DNA from 4 places in the Tepidimonas sp. HKU78 genome. Region 2 is predicted to be linked to each of the others. Evidence: predicted binding sites of a transcription regulator. Region 2 holds the regulator's gene; each other region holds the start of a gene.
What was found. Region 2 encodes sigma-54, which starts transcription at its own class of promoters, with help from an activator protein. Its sites were predicted from a motif close to TGGCANGNAANCTGCTTT; they were not measured.
Positions count from the first base shown of each region.

Region 1: a site for sigma-54 is predicted at 2,517-2,534, ahead of ACPYIS_RS09620 (circularly permuted type 2 ATP-grasp protein). Genes of this name have one in related genera too.
Region 3: a site for sigma-54 is predicted at 1,600-1,617, ahead of pedF (cytochrome c-550 PedF). Genes of this name have one in related genera too.
Region 4: a site for sigma-54 is predicted at 2,259-2,276, ahead of glnA (type I glutamate--ammonia ligase). Genes of this name have one in related genera too.

Region 1 covers NZ_CP187547.1:1,920,183-1,924,524, reverse strand. The annotation lists gene ACPYIS_RS09625 (alpha-E domain-containing protein) at 1-959, opposite strand, end outside; gene ACPYIS_RS09630 (DUF1850 domain-containing protein) at 1-28, shown strand, start outside; gene ACPYIS_RS09620 (circularly permuted type 2 ATP-grasp protein) at 992-2,443, opposite strand; gene ACPYIS_RS09615 (GGDEF domain-containing protein) at 2,637-4,342, shown strand, end outside.
Region 2 covers NZ_CP187547.1:712,296-716,637, reverse strand. The annotation lists gene ACPYIS_RS03540 (THUMP domain-containing class I SAM-dependent RNA methyltransferase) at 163-1,380, opposite strand; gene rpoN (RNA polymerase factor sigma-54) at 1,383-2,936, opposite strand; gene lptB (LPS export ABC transporter ATP-binding protein) at 2,943-3,704, opposite strand; gene lptA (lipopolysaccharide transport periplasmic protein LptA) at 3,701-4,270, opposite strand.
Region 3 covers NZ_CP187547.1:1,963,630-1,967,971, reverse strand. The annotation lists gene istA (IS21 family transposase) at 1-677, shown strand, start outside; gene istB (IS21-like element helper ATPase IstB) at 677-1,465, shown strand; gene pedF (cytochrome c-550 PedF) at 1,666-2,163, shown strand; gene ACPYIS_RS09805 (substrate-binding periplasmic protein) at 2,213-3,106, shown strand; gene ACPYIS_RS09800 (IS5 family transposase) at 3,313-3,828, opposite strand; gene ACPYIS_RS09795 (IS5 family transposase) at 3,827-4,342, shown strand, end outside.
Region 4 covers NZ_CP187547.1:2,853,231-2,857,572, forward strand. The annotation lists gene glnL (nitrogen regulation protein NR(II)) at 1-98, opposite strand, end outside; gene ACPYIS_RS14040 (hypothetical protein) at 106-675, opposite strand; gene glnA (type I glutamate--ammonia ligase) at 793-2,208, opposite strand; gene ACPYIS_RS14050 (competence/damage-inducible protein A) at 2,346-3,200, opposite strand; gene ACPYIS_RS14055 (EI24 domain-containing protein) at 3,197-4,114, opposite strand; gene ACPYIS_RS14060 (16S rRNA pseudouridine(516) synthase) at 4,138-4,342, opposite strand, start outside.

The DNA.
Region 1 (4,342 bases), 1.2 Mb from region 2:
GGCACCGGCAACAAAAACGTCTGGCTGATGCGCGTGCCCAAGGCGTTGATGCGCTCGAGAAACTGCGTCAGAAACGCGTGCAGCCCATTGGCCAGAATCTCGTCGATGCGGGCAAACCGCAACTCGGCGCGCAAGCGCCCCGCGTGGCGCTCGGTCTCGGCCGACTGGGCGTTGCGCACCGCCTCCAAATTGCGCACGACTTCTTCCACGCAGGCGCTCAGGCTGCGCGGCATATCGGGGCGCAGAATCAACAGCTCGGCGACGCGCTCGGGCGTGATCACGCTGCGATACACCTTGCGGTAGATCTCGAACGCGCTGACGCTGCGCAGAATGCTGCTCCAGTGGTAGAAATCGAGCGTGGCGTCCGTGCCCGCGGCGGCACCCGGCGTCGCGGCCTCGGCAGGGGCGGCATGGAATTTGACATCGAGCATGCGCGCCGTGTTGTCGGCACGCTCCAAAAACGTGCCCATGCGCAGGAAGTGAAACGCCTCGTCCTGCAGCATGGTGCCGTAGGCGACCCCGCGCGAGACGTGCGAGCGAAATTTCACCCACTCGAAGAAGCGCGCCGGATCACGTTCGAATTCGCCCGCTTTCAGCAGCCGCTGCAGCTCCAGCCACGTCTGGTTGTGCGCCTCCCACAACTCCGTGGTCAGCACCCCACGCACGGCACGCGCGTTCTCACGCGCCGCGCGCAGGCACGAATAGATGCTCGATGGGTTGTATTCATCGCGCACCATGAACTGCAACACGTCACGCGCACTGACCTCGCCATACTGATACTGATACGCCGGCATCAGCTCGCTGATGCGCAGCAACCCCTCCCAGCCCTGCCGCGCCACCGCGTCGGGCTGTGGCAGCAGCGAAGTCTGGTAGTGCACGTCGAGCATGCGGGCGGTATTTTCAGCGCGCTCGGTGTAGCGCGCCATCCAGAACAGGTGATCGGCGGTGCGGGACAGCATGACAGTCTCCGGTGGCGTTGGGGTTGACGGAATCAAGTCTCCAGGACCCACGTATCCTTCGTACCGCCGCCCTGTGACGAATTGACGACGAGCGAGCCCTCGCGCAACGCCACCCGCGTCAGCCCGCCGGGCACCATCTGCACCGTCTTGCCCGACAGCACGAAGGGCCGCAAATCGATGTGACGCGGGGCGACGCCCTGCTCCACAAAGGTCGGGCAGGTCGACAGCGCCAGCGTCGGCTGCGCGATGTAGTGCTCGGGGCGCGCCCGGATCGCGGCGCGAAAGTGCTCGATCTCGGCCCGGGTCGCGACCGGGCCGACCAGCATGCCGTAGCCGCCCGCGCCATGCACCTCCTTGACCACCAGCTCCTCCAGATGGTCCAGCATGTAGGCCAGGTCATCGGCCTCGCGGCCCAGGTAGGTGGGCACGTTGGCCAGGATCGGGCGCTCGCCCAAGTAGAACTCGATCATGCACGGTACATAGGGGTAGATCGACTTGTCGTCGGCCACGCCGGTGCCGATCGCGTTGCACAGCGTCACGTGGCCGCGCCGGTAGGCATCGAGCAGGCCCGCGCAGCCGAGTTGCGAATCGGCGCGAAACGCCAGCGGATCGAGAAAATCGTCGTCGATGCGCCGGTAGATCACATCGACGGGCTGCGGCCCGCTGGTGGTGCGCATGTAGACGCGGCCGTCGCGCACGAACAAGTCCTGCCCTTCCACCAGCTCGACCCCCATCTGCTGCGCCAAAAAGGCATGTTCGAAATAGGCGCTGTTGTAAATGCCCGGCGTCAAAACGACGACCGTCGGGTCGGCCACCTGACTGGGCGCAACCGAGCGCAGGGTCTCCAACAGCAGGTCGGGGTAGTGCGCCACCGGTGCGACGCGGTATTCGCGAAACAGCTCGGGAAACAGTCGCATCATCATGTTGCGGTCTTCGAGCATGTAGCTCACGCCGGAGGGCACGCGCAGGTTGTCTTCGAGCACGATGTACTGCGCCTCGCCCGCTGCGCCCGGTAACGGTGCACGCACCACGTCGATGCCCGCAATGTGGGCATACACACTGCCCGGCACGTCCAGCCCCACCATTTCGGGGCGAAACTGCGGGTTGTGCAGCACGGGCTCGCGCGGGATGATGCCCGCGCGCAGAATCTCCTGCTCGTGGTAGAGGTCGTGGAGGAACCGGTTGAGGGCGGTGACGCGCTGCACCAGTCCGCGCTGTAGCTGCTGCCACTCGTGCGCAGGAATGATGCGTGGAATGACGTCGAACGGGATCAGACGCTCAGTGCCCGCACCGTCTTCGTCCTTGTCGCCGTAGACGGCGAACGTGATGCCGACGCGGCGAAACATCATCTCCGCCTCCTCGCGGCGAGCAGCCATGCGCTCAGGCGGCTGTTGCTGCAACCAGCGGGCGTAGGCGGCGTAGTGGGCGCGCACGCTGCCGTCGGCAGCCGTCATTTCATCGGGGGCAGGGGACAGTCTCGTCATCGCAGGCTCGCTCGGGGCATTGGGTGCCGTCGGTTCTCTTTCATCCGTACTTGGGGTCGACCTCACCGGGGCGGCAGCAAAAACCGCGCCAGACCCGGTGCGGCGCGCGCCGCGGCTGATTCATGAAACTGACATCCAGGCGCATTATCGTGATGGCTGGTCTGTTTCGAACCGTGCTCCCATGATACTGAGCGTGCCTGCACCATCGGCGCCTCCCGACCCCAACAGCGTGCGCGCCCTGCTGAGCGCGGGTGGGCTGCACACGCACGTGCAGCCGATCGTCGATCTGGCCGCGCGGCGGGTGGTGGGCCACGAGGCGCTGGTTCGCACGCCGCCCGGCTGCGCTTGGCGCAGCCCCGACACCCTGTTCGCAGCGGCGCGCCGCGAGGGCTGCACGCTCGAGTTGGAACACGCCTGTGTACAACTGGCGCTGGCACGGCGCAGCACGGAACCCGGCATCGGGCAGTTGTTCGTCAACCTCAGCGCCGATGCGCTCGTGCACGGTGCGCTGCAACAGTGGCGGGGTGGCCCGGCAGAACCCTCGACGATGACGGCCAATGCTGGCGGCGGGACGGCGGGAGACTTGTCGGGCGTCGTGCTCGAATTGACCGAGCACCAACTGGTGCACGACGTCGACGCGGTGCAGGAGGCGCTGTCGGAGTGGCGTGCCGCCGGTGCCGCCCTGGCACTGGATGATTTTGGCGACGGCCGCTCCAGCCTGCGCTTGTGGTCGGAGCTGCGGCCCGAGTTCGTCAAGATCGACAAATATTTCGTACGCCACGTGCACCTGGAGAGCCACAAGCTCAAGACGTTGCGCGCGCTGCAGCAGCTGGCCGAAACGTTTGGCTCGCGTCTCATCGCCGAGGGGGTGGAAGAGACCGACGAACTGATGGTGCTGCGCGACATGGGTATCCCCTTGGTACAGGGCTACCTGCTGGGGCGGCCCCAAGCCACGCCGCGCACCCTGGTGCCGGAGGAAGCGCTCACCGTGCTGCGCAGCCGGGAGATCGCGGTCCTGCCACAGGAGCGCCAGATCGGCAATCGTGGCTTGACGGCACGGTCCCTGCTCATCGACGCACCGGCGCTCGACGCCCATGCCAGCCACGACGAAGCGATGGCGATGTTTCGACGCCACCCGGACCTGCATGCGTTCGCCCTCGTGGACAAAGGCCGCCCGATCGGGTTGATCACGCGCCAGACCATGCAGGAGCTGGCGCTGCAAAACCGCTATTTCCGCGAGCTGTACGGACGCCGACCGTGCCGGGTGCATGCCAACAAAGACCCGTTGTGCGTGGACATCCACACCCCCATCGAGCAGCTCACTCAAGTGCTGATGTCGCCCGACCAGCGCTACCTGCGCGACGGCTTCATCATCACCGAAAACGGTCACTACGTCGGCATGGGCACGGGTGAACAGCTGGTGCGGCGCGTCACCGAAGCGCGCATCGAGGCCGCGCGCCACGCCAACCCACTGACCTTCCTGCCGGGCAACGTGCCGCTGACCCAACACATCGAGCGCCTGCACCAACACGGCGCACCGTTTGCGGCCTGCTACGCCGACTTCAATCACTTCAAGGCGTTCAACGACCATTACGGTTACTGGCGCGGCGACGAGATGATCCGCACCCAGGCCCGCTGCTTGAGCGAGGCGTGCGATCCGCGGCGCGACTTCATCGGCCACGTGGGCGGCGACGATTTCGTGCTGCTGATGCAAAGCCCCGACTGGCGCGAGCGCCTCGAGCGCGCGGTGCAGCAGTTCAACCAGGCGGCGCGCGAGCTTTACGACGAAGAGGCGATCGAGGCTGGCGGCATCCATGCCGAGGATCGGCACGGTGTGATGCGCTTTCATGGCTTTACCACGGTCAGCATCGGCGTCGTGGTGGTGCACCCTGGCCGCCT
Region 2 (4,342 bases):
GAACCCCGACCTAAAGGGCCGGGGTTGCAAGCCTTATGCTGTCACACACAAAGGCACCCGCTCAGGGAGGAAAAGCGGGGAGCCGCAAACGGCTCAAGCGAAACTTTACCACAAACTGACGAGCTGGGTGTTCGGAAAGTCGCAAAAAAGTGACAGCGCCTCTCAGGTCTCGTCGTTTTGAGCAGTTTTGCGGTTTCTGGGCTGCAGGTCGAAGCGCAGCAACCGGCACTCGATCGGCCCGTTGAACAGCGGCACGCGCCGGCTGGCCTGCAGGCGCAGCCGGCGTGGCAGTTCGCGGTCGGGCGTGAGCACCCAGGCGGTCCAGCCGCCGAAGTGGGTCTTCCAGTGCGCGGCCAGCCGCTCGTAGAAGACGTCCGCTCCCAAGCCGCCGACCACGCCGGCGGCTTCTATGCGTTCTCCATACGGGGGATTGAGCAACAGCACGCCAGGCCACGGGCTAGGGGGCAGGCGTTGCAGGGCGTCGCCGCCGCGGAACTCGACCGCTGCGCCGACACCGGCACGTTCGGCATTGCGGCGGGCGAAATCGACCATGCGGAAGGAGACGTCGCTGCCGTAGGCGATGGCCGGTCCGCCGGTGGGCCAGCGCCGCTCGGCGGCGCGCGCCTGCTCGCGCAGCGCGGCCCAGCGCGCCGCGTCGTGTGGCAGCAGCCGCTCGAAGGCGAAGCGCCGCTGACGCCCCGGTGCCTGCCGCAGCGCGATCTGCGCGGCCTCGATGACCAGCGTGCCGCTGCCGCAGCAGGGGTCGAACAGCGGCACCGGCGCGCCGTCGGCGTCGGTGCCGGTCCACCCGGTGGCGGCAATCATCGCGGCCGCCAGCGTCTCTTTCAGCGGCGCGTCGCCCTTGTCGGTGCGCCAGCCGCGCTTGAACAATGGCTCGCCGCTGGTGTCGAGCGACAGCGTCAACGTGTCGGCGCTCAGGTGGGCATACACGCGCACATCGGGTTGGGCCGTGTCGACGCTGGGGCGCGCGCCGCGGCGTGCGCGCAGGCGGTCGCAGACGGCGTCCTTGATGCGCAGCCCCGCAAAGTGCAGGCTGCGCAGCGGACTGCGCTGGGCTGTGACTTCGACCTTGATCGTATGCCGTGGCGTGAACCAGTCTTCCCAGGCGATTTCGGCAGCCGCGCCGTAGAGGTCGTCTTCGCTGCGGTACGGGCCCTCCCATAGGCGCAGCAGCACGCGCTGGGCGATGCGGCTGTGCAGGTTCAGGCGCAGCACGGTATCCCAGTCGCCGCGCAGGCCGACACCCGCGCGGCCCAAGGTCAAGGCGTGGTCGGGCACGGCGCACAGGCGCTGCACTTCGGTGGCCAAAAACGGGGGACAGCCGCCCGCGCAGGGCAGAAAGAGGTCGACGGTGGACATGGTCAGGCGTGGCGGGTCTTGCGCAGGGTGGCCGTGGGGATGCGCAGCGCCTCGCGGTATTTGGCGACGGTGCGGCGCGCGCACTCGATGCCCTGTTCGCGCAGCAAGTCGGCGATCTGGCCGTCGCTGAGCGGCTGGCGGGGATCTTCGGCGGCGATGAGTTGTTTGATGAGGGCGCGCACGGCGGTGCTGGAGGCGTTGCCGCCGGCGTCCGTGGCCAAGCTGGAGCCAAAAAAATATTTCAGCTCGTAAGTGCCGAAAGGGGTGGCCATGTACTTGGCGTTGGTGACGCGGCTGATGGTCGATTCGTGCAGGCCCAGCTCGTCGGCGATGTCACGCAGCACCAATGGTCGCATGCCGACCTCCCCGTGCAGAAAAAAGTTGCGCTGTCGCTCGACGATGGCGCGCGCCACGCGCAGGATGGTGTCGAAGCGCTGCTGCAGGTTTTTGATGAACCAGCGCGCTTCTTGCAACCGTTGTTGCAGATCGCCACTGCGGTGCTGGCGCAGGGCCTGGGCATAGATATCGGTCACGCGCAGGCGCGGAAGCACCGCGGGGTTGAGTTGGACGTCGAACTGCGTGCCGCGCACGGTGACGATCACATCGGGGACGATCACTTGCCGTTCGGCGTCGGCGAAGCGGCGCCCGGGCTTGGGTTCAAGGCGCGACAGCAGCGCAAGCGCCGCGCGCACGGTTTCCTCGTCCAGCCCGGTTGCCTGGCCCAGCCGCCGCACGTCGCGGCGCGCGATCCACTCCAGCGGCTGCCCGCACAGCGCGTCGGCCGCGCGGGCCGTGGGGGTGTTGGGCAGTTCGCCGATTTGCAAGCGTAGGCACTCGGCCAGGTCGCGCGCGCCCACGCCCGCGGGCTCCATGTGCTGCAGCCAGCCGAGGGCGCGGCGCAGCAGCGAGGCGATCTCGTCGCGCCGCTCGGCATCGACCGACTCGCCGGCGGCCTGGCACTGCTGGCACAAAGCGTCCGTCAGCTGCTCGAGCGAATCGGGCAAATAGCCGTCGTCGTCGAGCGACTCGATCAAAAAAAACAGCGCGGCGCGTTCGTCGTCGCTGAGGTGCAGTGCCAGGGCTTGCCGGTGCAGGTGGTCGGCCAGCCGCTCGGGCGGATGGGCCAGTTGACGGGTGAGCTGCCGCTCGTCGTCGTCGCCGTCTGCGCCGCGCTCGACGCCGGGACCTTCCCAACACCACTCCGCCGGTGACTCGTCGGCAGTGGGCCCATCGTCGGCCGCCCAGCCCCCGGCGTCTTCGTCCAGTCGAGCCCCCCACTCGGTCTGCGCCAGCGCCGCCTCGCCGTCGAAGACGGCCATGGTATCGGGCGGCTCTGCATCGTCGATCTCGGGGGGCGACGTCGCCGTGTCCGTCACCGCCTCGGGGCTGGGGTCGGTGTCTTCTTCCGCACGTTCGAGAAAAGGGTTGTCGGCCAGCGCCTGTTCGATCTCCTGCGCCAGCTCCAGCGTCGACAGCTGCAGCAGCCGGATCGATTGCTGCAGTTGCGGTGTCAGGTTCAGGTGCTGCGCGGTGCGCAGCGTCAGGCCCGCTTTCATGGCACGCTACAGGCGGAAATGCTCGCCGAGGTAGACGCGGCGTACCTCGGCGTCATCCACGATGTCGGCGGGCGTGCCGTGTGCGAGCACCCGACCCTCGCTGATGATGTAGGCGTGGTCGCAGATGCCCAGCGTCTCGCGCACATTGTGGTCGGTGATCAGCACCCCGATGCCGCGTGCCTTAAGAAACCCGATGATGCGCTGGATCTCGATGACGGCGATCGGATCGACACCCGCGAACGGCTCATCGAGCAGGATGAAGCGCGGGTTGGTGGCCAGCGTGCGCGCGATCTCGACGCGGCGCCGCTCGCCGCCCGACAGCGCGGGCGCCGGCGCATCGCGTAGGTGGTCGACGTGCAGCTCTTGCAGCAGGCGATCGAGTCGCTCGCGCAGCACCGGTTCGGCCAGGGGACGGCCGGCTTCGTCGTGTTGCAGCTCCAGCACCGCGCGCACGTTTTGCTCGACCGTGAGTTTGCGAAAGATCGATGCCTCCTGCGGCAGGTAGCCCAACCCCAGGCGCGCGCGCCGGTGGATGGGCAAGTTTTCTGCCGGTTGGTCGTCGATCCACAGCCGCCCGGCATCGGCACGCACCAGGCCGACGATCATGTAAAACGACGTGGTTTTGCCCGCCCCGTTGGGGCCCAGCAATCCCACCACCTCGCCCCCGCGCACCTGCAGCGACACATCGTGCACCACGGTGCGGCGGCCGTAGCGCTTGTGCAGCCCTTGCGCGCGCAGGCAGCGCGCGTTTGGCGCCGATTCGCTCACGGGCGGCGCTCCAGGCGGTCGCTGGGGGCCAGCGCCGGGGGGGGCAGGTCCGGCGCGGGCTGCGTGGCGGCCGGGTCGGCCTTGGACGGGGTGAGCAGCGCCCGCACTCGAGCGCCTGCGCTGGCACCCGCGCGATCGCCATCGACCGAGAAGGTCTGCGCCCGATTGTCATAGACGATGACGGCGCCGCTCGCGCGGTCGGTCAGCACCGTGCCACGGTAGCGGCGCAGCTCGGCCTGGCCGCGCAACGTCACCCGATCGGCCTGCCCATCGTAGTCGATGCGCTCGGCCTCGCCCTCGATGTACTCGTCGAGTCCGTCGCGCTTTTGTCGATAAAACGCACGCTGTGTTGCGTCACCGGTGACGGTGCCGAACTGGTGGCCTTGCGCGTCCTGCCGCACCTCCAGCCGCTGGCCGCGGATGCGGATCGTGCCTTTGGTCACGACCACGCGTCCGGTGAACACACTGGTCTGCCGGCCTTCGTCGTAGCGCAGGGCGTCGGCTTCGACGTTCATCGGCGCGTCGCGATCGGCGCGCTCGGCGTGGGCCCATAGAGGCAGGCCCATGACGGCGGCGGTGAACAAAGCGGCGGTCAACCGCAGGGGTCGAATGGCAGCGGGCACGGATTTTGCTCCTTG
Region 3 (4,342 bases), 1.3 Mb from region 2:
AGACGCTCCTCATCGACAATGCCAAGGCACTGGTCGACAAGCACGACACGCCCACGCGCCAGGTTCGGCTCAACAGCCGCTTTGAGGCGTTCTGCCGCCACTGGGACATCGCAGCCCGGGCGTGCGCGCCGTTTCGCGCCCGCACCAAGGGCAAGACCGAGAACGGCGTGGGCTACGTGAAGAACAACGCCATCGCCGGTCACGCCTTCGAGAGCTGGGCGGCGATGCAGGCGCACCTGGCGCGCTGGCAGCGCGAGGTGGCCGATGTGCGCATCCACGGCACGACGGGCGTCACGCCCGCTGAGCGCTTCGAGTTGGAGCGTGCGCATCTGCGCCCGATCGCCGGCATCGCCCCCTTCCTGCAGGTGCGCGAGCTCGTGCGCCGGGTCAATGCCGAGGGCTGCATCGAACTGGACACCAACGCCTACAGCGTGCCGTGGCGCTTGATCGGCGAGACGGTGACAGTCATCGTCAGCGCCGACACGGTGGTGGTCGAGTACGCCGGTGAGGAAGTGGCCCGCCACGCGCAGCTGCGCGGCAGTCGCGGGCGCAGCATCGAGCGTAGCCATCTGCTGGGTGGGTCACCGCCGCCGGCCGCAATCGAAGTGCCGCCGCCCACCGATGCGCTGCTGCGTCCGTTGGCCGAATACGAAGCGCTCGTCGGAGGAGGCTGGTGATGATCGATACCGACCGACTCGACGAACTGCTCACCCGGCTGCGGCTGACGGCAATTCGCGATCAGCTCGACAGCCTGCTCGACGAAGCCGGCCGGGCGCAGATGACGCTGCGCGAGGCGCTGCTGTTCCTGGCTGAGCGCGAGGTCGCCCGGCGCGACACGCGGCGCATCCAGATGGGCATGAAGCTCGCCCGCTTCCCGTGCGTGCGCACGCTCGACGGCTTCGACTTCGACGCCCAGCCCTCGATCGATCCGGGGCAGATCCGGGATCTGGCCACCGGGCGCTGGATCGGCCACGGTCAGGCCTTGTTGCTGCTCGGCCCGCCCGGCGTGGGCAAGACGCACCTGGCGATTGCCCTCGGGCGCGAAGCGGTGGATCGCGGCTACACGGTGCTCTTTACCTCGGCGGCGGCGCTGATGGCCGGGCTGACGAAGGCGCACGCCGATGGCCGGCTCGAGGAGAAGCTGTTGCAGCTCTCCAAGCCCAAGCTGCTGATCATCGATGAACTGGGCTACCTGCCACTTGAGCCGGCGGCCGCGCACCTGTTCTTCCAGCTCGTGTCGCGGCGCTATGAGCGGGCCAGCATGCTGATCACCAGCAACCGGCCGGTTGGCGAATGGGGGCAGGTGTTTGGCGACGCGGTCGCCGCCACCGCCATCCTCGATCGGCTGCTGCACCACAGCCAGGTCATCACGATCCGGGGCGACAGCTATCGGCTGCGCGACAAGCGCCGCAGCGGCCTTCTGCACAAGGCCGCTGCCCCCACCCCGATCACGTCAGAGAGTTGATTAACCCGGGGGTCAATTCCAGATGTCGTCAGGGGGTCAAATCTTCGTGTCGCTTGACACGTAGTGTTGCAATTTGGAGCACCGTCACCTGTGAAATGTGGCGTTGACGGTTATCGCGCGTCGCAGACCGGCGGTGGCAAGCTTTTTGCAAAGTGGCACGAGAACGTTTTTCACCCAACTTGTACACGGAGACAAACCCCATGAACACCCACTGCTCCCGCCTGCTTCGACGCGTTCTGCGCAGCTCACTCGCATTCGGTCTGGCCACCGGCGTCGCTGCGATCGTCTTCGCTCACGGCGACGTGGTGCCGCAGGCGGTGGACACCAGCACGCTGCCGAAATTGGGTGCAAAGTGGCTCGATGCCAATCCGTACGACCAGACCAGCCCGGCGCGCAGCGAGGCGGTGCGTATCGGTGCCTCGGCCTACAATCAGAACTGTGCCCGTTGTCATGGTCTGGAGGCCATCTCGGGCGGCATCGCCCCCGACCTACGAAAGTTCGACAGCGACTGCATCGGCTTAGCCGACAAGGCGAAGCAGCAAGCCTGCTTCAAGGAAATGGACTCCTTTTTCGTGGCCACCGTGCGCAGCGGCCGTGTACGCGACGGTCGCGTATACATGCCCCCTTTCGAGGGCACGCTTACGCAGGAAGCCATCTGGGCGATCCGCACCTACATCGAAACGCGCCGCGAGCCCTGAGAGCCGCTGAGGCCAACCCCTTAGAACAGATAGTGGAGAGACAGCCCTCATGCCGCCGAGACCCGACAACCTAAAAACCTCCGATCGCCTGCGCCGCCGCTGTCTGGCTGCGGTGAGTCTTCTACCCCTGATGCCCTTTGCGCCTACCTTGCAGGCGCAGGAGCTCACTGACCTTGCCCGCGTCCGGGCAAATGGTGTGCTCAAGGTTGCCGTTTACAAGGACAACCCCCCGTTCTCCTCCGGTCCGGCGGGTGCGATGACTGGGCTGGATGTCAGCCTGGCGCAGGCACTGGCACGGCAGCTCGGGGTGTCACTGTCGCTGCTGCCCTTTGATGCTGGCGAGAACATGAACGATGATCTGCGCAACATGGTCTGGCGCGGACATTATTTAGGCTACGGGCCGGCCGACGTGATGCTGCAGGTACCGGTGGACCGTTTCTTAATGAACGAGAACCCACAAGTATTGATCTTTGCGCCCTACATGCGACAGGTGCCGGTTCTGCTGTTTGACACACACTGGCTGGCCGGGATCCGCGGGCCGGAGGACCTCAAAGGGTTGCCAGTGGCGGTCGAACGGGGCACGGCGCAGGCCAGTCTGCTCATGGGCTATCGTGGAGGTATGCTGCGCGATCAAGTGTCCATACAGATCAGTGGGCCTGCAGCCGCACAGCAGGTTGTCGAGGGCAAGGCTGCTGCCGCATACATTACACGGGCGCAGGCCGAATCGGTGCTAGCTACACTCAACCCGCGGCCGGCACACTTCCAGCTCACTGAGCTGGTGCTGGGCAATATCCTGGATCGCGGCTGGCCCGTAGGTATGGCTATCAAGGCTAGCCACAAGGAACTCGGCCAAGCGCTTGAGGCAGCTATGCAGCAACTGCGCAGCTCGGGCGAATTGCTGGCCATTTTTCGGCAACATGGATTGACATTGACAGCGCCCTGATGCAGCCTGCTATACAGCGGGCGTACAAGCCCTCACTGGGTCGCTGTCAGTCTTGCATACAGCGGGCACCGGGCCCCTTTCGCGCTACTGCAGCTTGCGGTACACCTTGGCGCGGCTGATGCCAGACTTCTCGCCATTTGCAACACGCTCCCGCTCACTTCGCCCACGAGGTGGCGAACCCCCCCGTCCCCTAGGGCCTGTTAACACTATCGCAACGATTCGACGATCAGTGCGAAGTGGATGAAGGCCGCGAACATGACGTCGAGCTTGTCGAAGCGGCTGAAGATGCGGCGGAACCCTTTCAGACGGCGGAACAGGCGCTCGATTTCGTTGCGGCGCTTGTAGATCTCGGTGTTGTACGCCCATGGCTGGGCCCGCAGCGGATGCGGGGGCACGACCGGATCCAGGCCCAGATCCGGCGCGAGCTGCCGGGTTTCATTGCCCTCGTAGGCGCGATCCATGACCAGATGGCAGCGCGCGGGCAGGGGTGGCAGGGCATGCAGCAGGGCGCGACCGGCTGGGGCATCGCCCGCCTGGCCCGGCGAAAGCGAGAAGGCTAACGCGCAGCGGGAATCCGCGGCAGCCATATGAATTTTGGTGGTCCAGCCTCCGCGGGAGCGGCCGCCGGGGGTATCGCGAACTGGTTCATCGCCGATTTCCACTCCTTGGGAAGGTCTGCAAAACCTTCCTGCCAGACTGCCGGGATGGGACAATAGCGACATGAAGCAGATGAGTCTGGAGGCGCCGATGTATACGGGCTTTGAGCTGCGCGCCAAGCGCACCCGCAAGCGTGCGTTTTTGGAGCAGATGGACCGTGTGGTGCCGTGGGCAGAGTTGGTCGCACTCATCGAGCCGTATGCGCCGAAGGCGGGTCCCAAGGGTGGGCGGCCACCCTTTGCGGTAGAGAAGCTGCTGAGGATTCATTTTTTGCAGCAGTGGTTTGGTCTGTCGGACCCGGCGGTGGAGGAAGCCTTGTACGACACGCCGCTGCTGGCGAGCTTTGTTGGTCTGGACCTGGGGGTGGATGTCGTGCCGGATGAGAGCACCATCCTGCGCTTTCGCCACCTGCTGGAGCAACACGGCCTGAGCCAGCGTATCCTCGAGACGGTCAATCGCATCCTGACCGAGCGTGGCCTCATGCTCAAGAGCGGCACCATCGTGGATGCCACGCTCATTGCTGCTCCCAGCTCGACCAAGAACGCCCGCCGTGAGCGCGACCCTGAGATGCACCAGACG
Region 4 (4,342 bases), 730 kb from region 2:
CCATCATCGACCACGGCCACCAGCGTGGCCAGCAGGTCCAGCGCGGCCAGGTGCTGCGGGTCGACGCCACCGTCCGAGGGCGAGGATCGGCGCACCATTCCACCCTCAGCGCCCGCCGCCCAGGCGGTCGATCTCGCGCCGAATGGCCGCCACGTCCGCCTGCGCCCGCTCCACGCGCGTGCGCAGCTCCTCCACTCGCGCTTGGTAGCGGGGCGAGTCGGTGCGCTCATCGGCCAAGCGCGGCGGCTTGCCGTCGGCGTAATCGGCGCGCGCCTGCGCCAGCCGCTCCTCGGCGCGGCGCAACTCCTGCTCCAGAATGCGGCGCGCCTCGGCGTCGCGCGCACGTTGCTGGTCGGGGTCGACGCGCTCCGCCGGGGTGCGGGCGCCATTGGCCGTGGCACCGCTGCCACCCGCGCCGCCGCTGGATGCGTTGGTCGAGGCGGGCGCCGGCGCTGCCGGGCGCGCGCCCTCGACGATGGTCAGATTGGCGCCCTGCACCTCGCGACAGCCACGCGCGGCCGGGTTGGGGCCGGGGTTGTTGGTGTATTCGTTGCCGCAGCGCCAGATGGTCGAGCCGCCCTGTGCCCACACCGGCGTTGCCACCGCCCACGCCAGCGTAGCGGCCAGCACCCCACCCGCCATCCCTCGAAACGTCTCGTCACGGGTCCACGCCATATCGTCCTCACTTGCTCACACACGGGCCACAGTATCGGACAAAACACGCGGGGCGGCACCTGGCCGCCCCTTTGTTCGCTCATTGGCCCCGGCTGCAAGCGGGGCCAATCCGCACGCTTACAGGCTGAAGTACATGTCGTACTCGGTCGGGGTAACCTCGACGCGGGCGCGGGTGACTTCCTGCATCTTGAGCTCGATGTAGGCGTCGATCATGGAGTCGGTGAACACACCGCCCTTGGTCAGGAAGGCGCGGTCCTTGTCCAGGTAGTCCAGCGCTTGATCCAGGCTGTGGCAGACGGTCGGCACCAACTTGTCCTCTTCCGGCGGCAGGTGGTACAGGTCCTTGGTCGCGGCCTCGCCCGGGTGGATCTTGTTCTCGACACCGTCCAGCCCCGCCATCAGCAGCGCGGCAAAGCACAGGTACGGGTTGGCCATCGGGTCGGGGAAGCGCGCTTCGACGCGACGCGCCTTCGGGTTGGCCACGTACGGGATACGGATGGAGGCCGAGCGGTTCTTGGCCGAGTACGCGAGCTTGACCGGCGCCTCGAAGTGCGGCACCAGGCGCTTGTAGCTGTTGGTCGTCGGGTTGGTGATGGCGTTGAGCGCGCGCGCGTGCTTGATGATGCCGCCGATGTAGTACAGCGCAAAATCGCTCAGCCCCGCGTAACCGTCGCCGGCGAACAGGTTTTTGCCGTCCTTCCAGACCGACTGGTGCACGTGCATGCCGCTGCCATTGTCACCGTGGTAGGGCTTGGGCATGAAGGTCGCCGTCTTGCCGTAGCTGTTGGCCACGTTCCAGATCACGTACTTGAGCACCTGCGTCCAGTCGGCACGCTCGACCAGGGTGCTGAACTTGGTGCCGATCTCGCACTGGCCGGCACCCGCCACCTCATGGTGGAATACCTCGACCGGGATGCCCAGCGACTCCAGGATCAACACCATCTCGGCGCGCATGTCGTGCGTGCTGTCCACCGGCGGCACGGGGAAGTAGCCACCCTTGGTACGCGGCCGGTGGCCGCGGTTGCCATTCTCGAACTTCGCGCCGGTATTCCAGGGTGCTTCGTACTCCTCGATCTCGTAGAAGCAGTGCCCGGGCTGGGTGCTCCAGCGCACGCCGTCGAACAGGAAAAACTCGGGCTCGGGGCCAAAGTAGGCGGTGTCGCCCAGGCCGGAGGCCTTCAGGTATGCCTCGGCGCGCTTCGCGATGGAGCGCGGGTCGCGGTCGTAGGCCTTGCCGTCGCTGGGCTCGATGACATCACACTGCAAAAAGAGCGTGGTTTCTTCGAAGAACGGGTCGATGTTGGCGGTGTTGGGGTCGGGCATGAGCAGCATGTCCGACGCTTCGATGCCCTTCCAGCCCGCGATGGACGAACCGTCGAACGCGTGGCCCGAGGTGAACTTGTCTTCGTTGAAGGCGGAGATGGGCACGGTCACGTGCTGCTCTTTGCCGCGGGTATCGGTGAAGCGAAAGTCGACGAATTTGACGTCGTTTTCTTTCACCATGTTCATCACGTCAGCGACGGTCTTGGCCATCAGAATGCTCCTACTAAAGGGTCGGGTCGAAGAAAAACGGTCGCGGGGGAAATGCAGTTTCCATGCCAGCGCTCACCGGCCATGCTCACCATGAGAGCGGTCATTCACTTTGGCACTATTTTGGTGCGGAAGACCCATCATGGTGCATCCCCACCGCGCACCAATTCGGGGCCCAGCCGCGCCGACTGGGCAAGCAACGCACCGCGCATCGCATCATACGCCGCCGCCACGGCCGCTGGCTCGCCTTTGACGCCCAGCTCGATGTGGCGCCCATATTCGGGGTGGTCGACACTGGGCAGGCTAAAGACCTTGACACCCGGGTAGTCGGCCTCGATACGCTCCATCAACGGCGTCAAGGCGGCCTCCATAGCGCCATAGACGATGACCGAGCGCTCGGCCTGCGCCGCCCGCCCGTGGCAGGCGGGGTATTGGGTGTCGAGCACCCATTCGATCATCGGCCACGCCATGACCGGAAAGCCCGGCACGAAGTGAACCGTGCCACCCCCAGGCCCATCGCACGAGAAGCCCGGAATGCGGTTGTACGGATTGGGAATAAGGCGCGCGCCCACCGGGAAAACACCCATGTTGAGCCGGTGCACGTTGTCGGGGCGATCGGGTTCGTAGGGCACGCCCTGCTCGGCCGCCACCTCGCGCATGCGCTGCTCGATCAGTTCCTTGGCCTGCGGGTGCAGCACCGCCTGTACGCCCAGCGCGGCAGCGGCTGCTTGGCGCGTGTGGTCGTCCGGCGTGGCGCCGATGCCACCGGTAGAAAACACGACATCCGCGCTGGCAAACGCCTGCCGCAGCACATCGGTGATGGCGGCGCGATCGTCGCCCACGTAGCGCGCCCACGACAGCGCCAGTCCGCGTGCCCCTAGCAGCTCGATCACCTTGGACAGGTGTTTATCCTGCCGTTTGCCAGACAGGATTTCGTCCCCGATGACGATGAGACCGAAGCGCGGCACACGCACCGGCACGGCAGAGTCTTTCATGACGCAGGAGGGTTGGGGGCCGAGGCGGGAGGGGGTGCTGGCAAGGGGCGTGCCGGCACGTCGATGACCGCACCGTCGGCCGCAGCCGGATCCGACGATGCTACCGTGGACGGCGCCGGGTTGGCGCGGCGCAACTCGGCCAGGGCCTGCAGCAGGTAATGGGCGAACCACAGCGAGCCAAACGCAAACACCAGCGCGTAGATCCAGATGGCCAGCGGGATGAGCAACGGTGCCAGCGCGATGAACATCGCGCCTGACGCCCACAACAGGCTGGGTGCCGCGCCCAGCAAGCCGACCAGCACGCCCATGACCAACAGCGGCACGCGGTGCGCGGTCAAGAGGGCACGTCGCTCGTCGGCCGAAGCGTGCTCCGCCAGCGCATCGTAGGCAAAAACGCGGTAGGTCAGCCAGCCCCAGATGAGCGGTGGCAGTACCAGCACCAACGGTGGAATCAGCCAAAAGGGCAATGACAGCACCAGCATCAGCAGCGCCAGCAGGGTAGACCACAGCGACCACCCCAGGCTGCCCCAAAAGCCCCCGCCGCGCTTGCGTTGCAGGTCCGGGAAACGCCGCTGCGCGACCAGCTCGACCATGGCCGGTGTCATCAAAAACGCCACCAGCAACAGGGACGCGACGACGATGAGGGGCGTGGCCAGCACCAGCACCACCAGCGGCGCCACCACGGTGCGCAACGCGCCCAGACCGACGCTGTCCAGCCAGCCCAGCACGAACTCGACCAGTGCCCAACTCTCCAGCCAGGCCAGCACGGCATCGACGGCCCGATCCCAGAACAGGTAGCCCAGCGCGAAGGCCCCCGCCACCATCAACACCAGCGGCAGCAACGACAGCCCAATCACCCGCGGGTGTAGGCAATAGGCCACCGAGCGCCAGAAAGAACCGAGCAAGACGCGCATACCGCAAGCATAACCGCACGACGTCACGACCGCGCCGCGCCTTGCAGCGCCGCCACTTCGTCCGCACCGAGCCAGCGCCACTGCCCCGGGGCCAGGTCGGGCGGCAGTGTCAGCGGGCCGACGGCGCTGCGGTGCAGCACCTCGACGCGGTTGCCCACGGCGGCCACCATGCGCTTGACCTGGTGGTAGCGGCCCTCGGTCAAGGTCAGCCGCAGTCGATGGGCATCG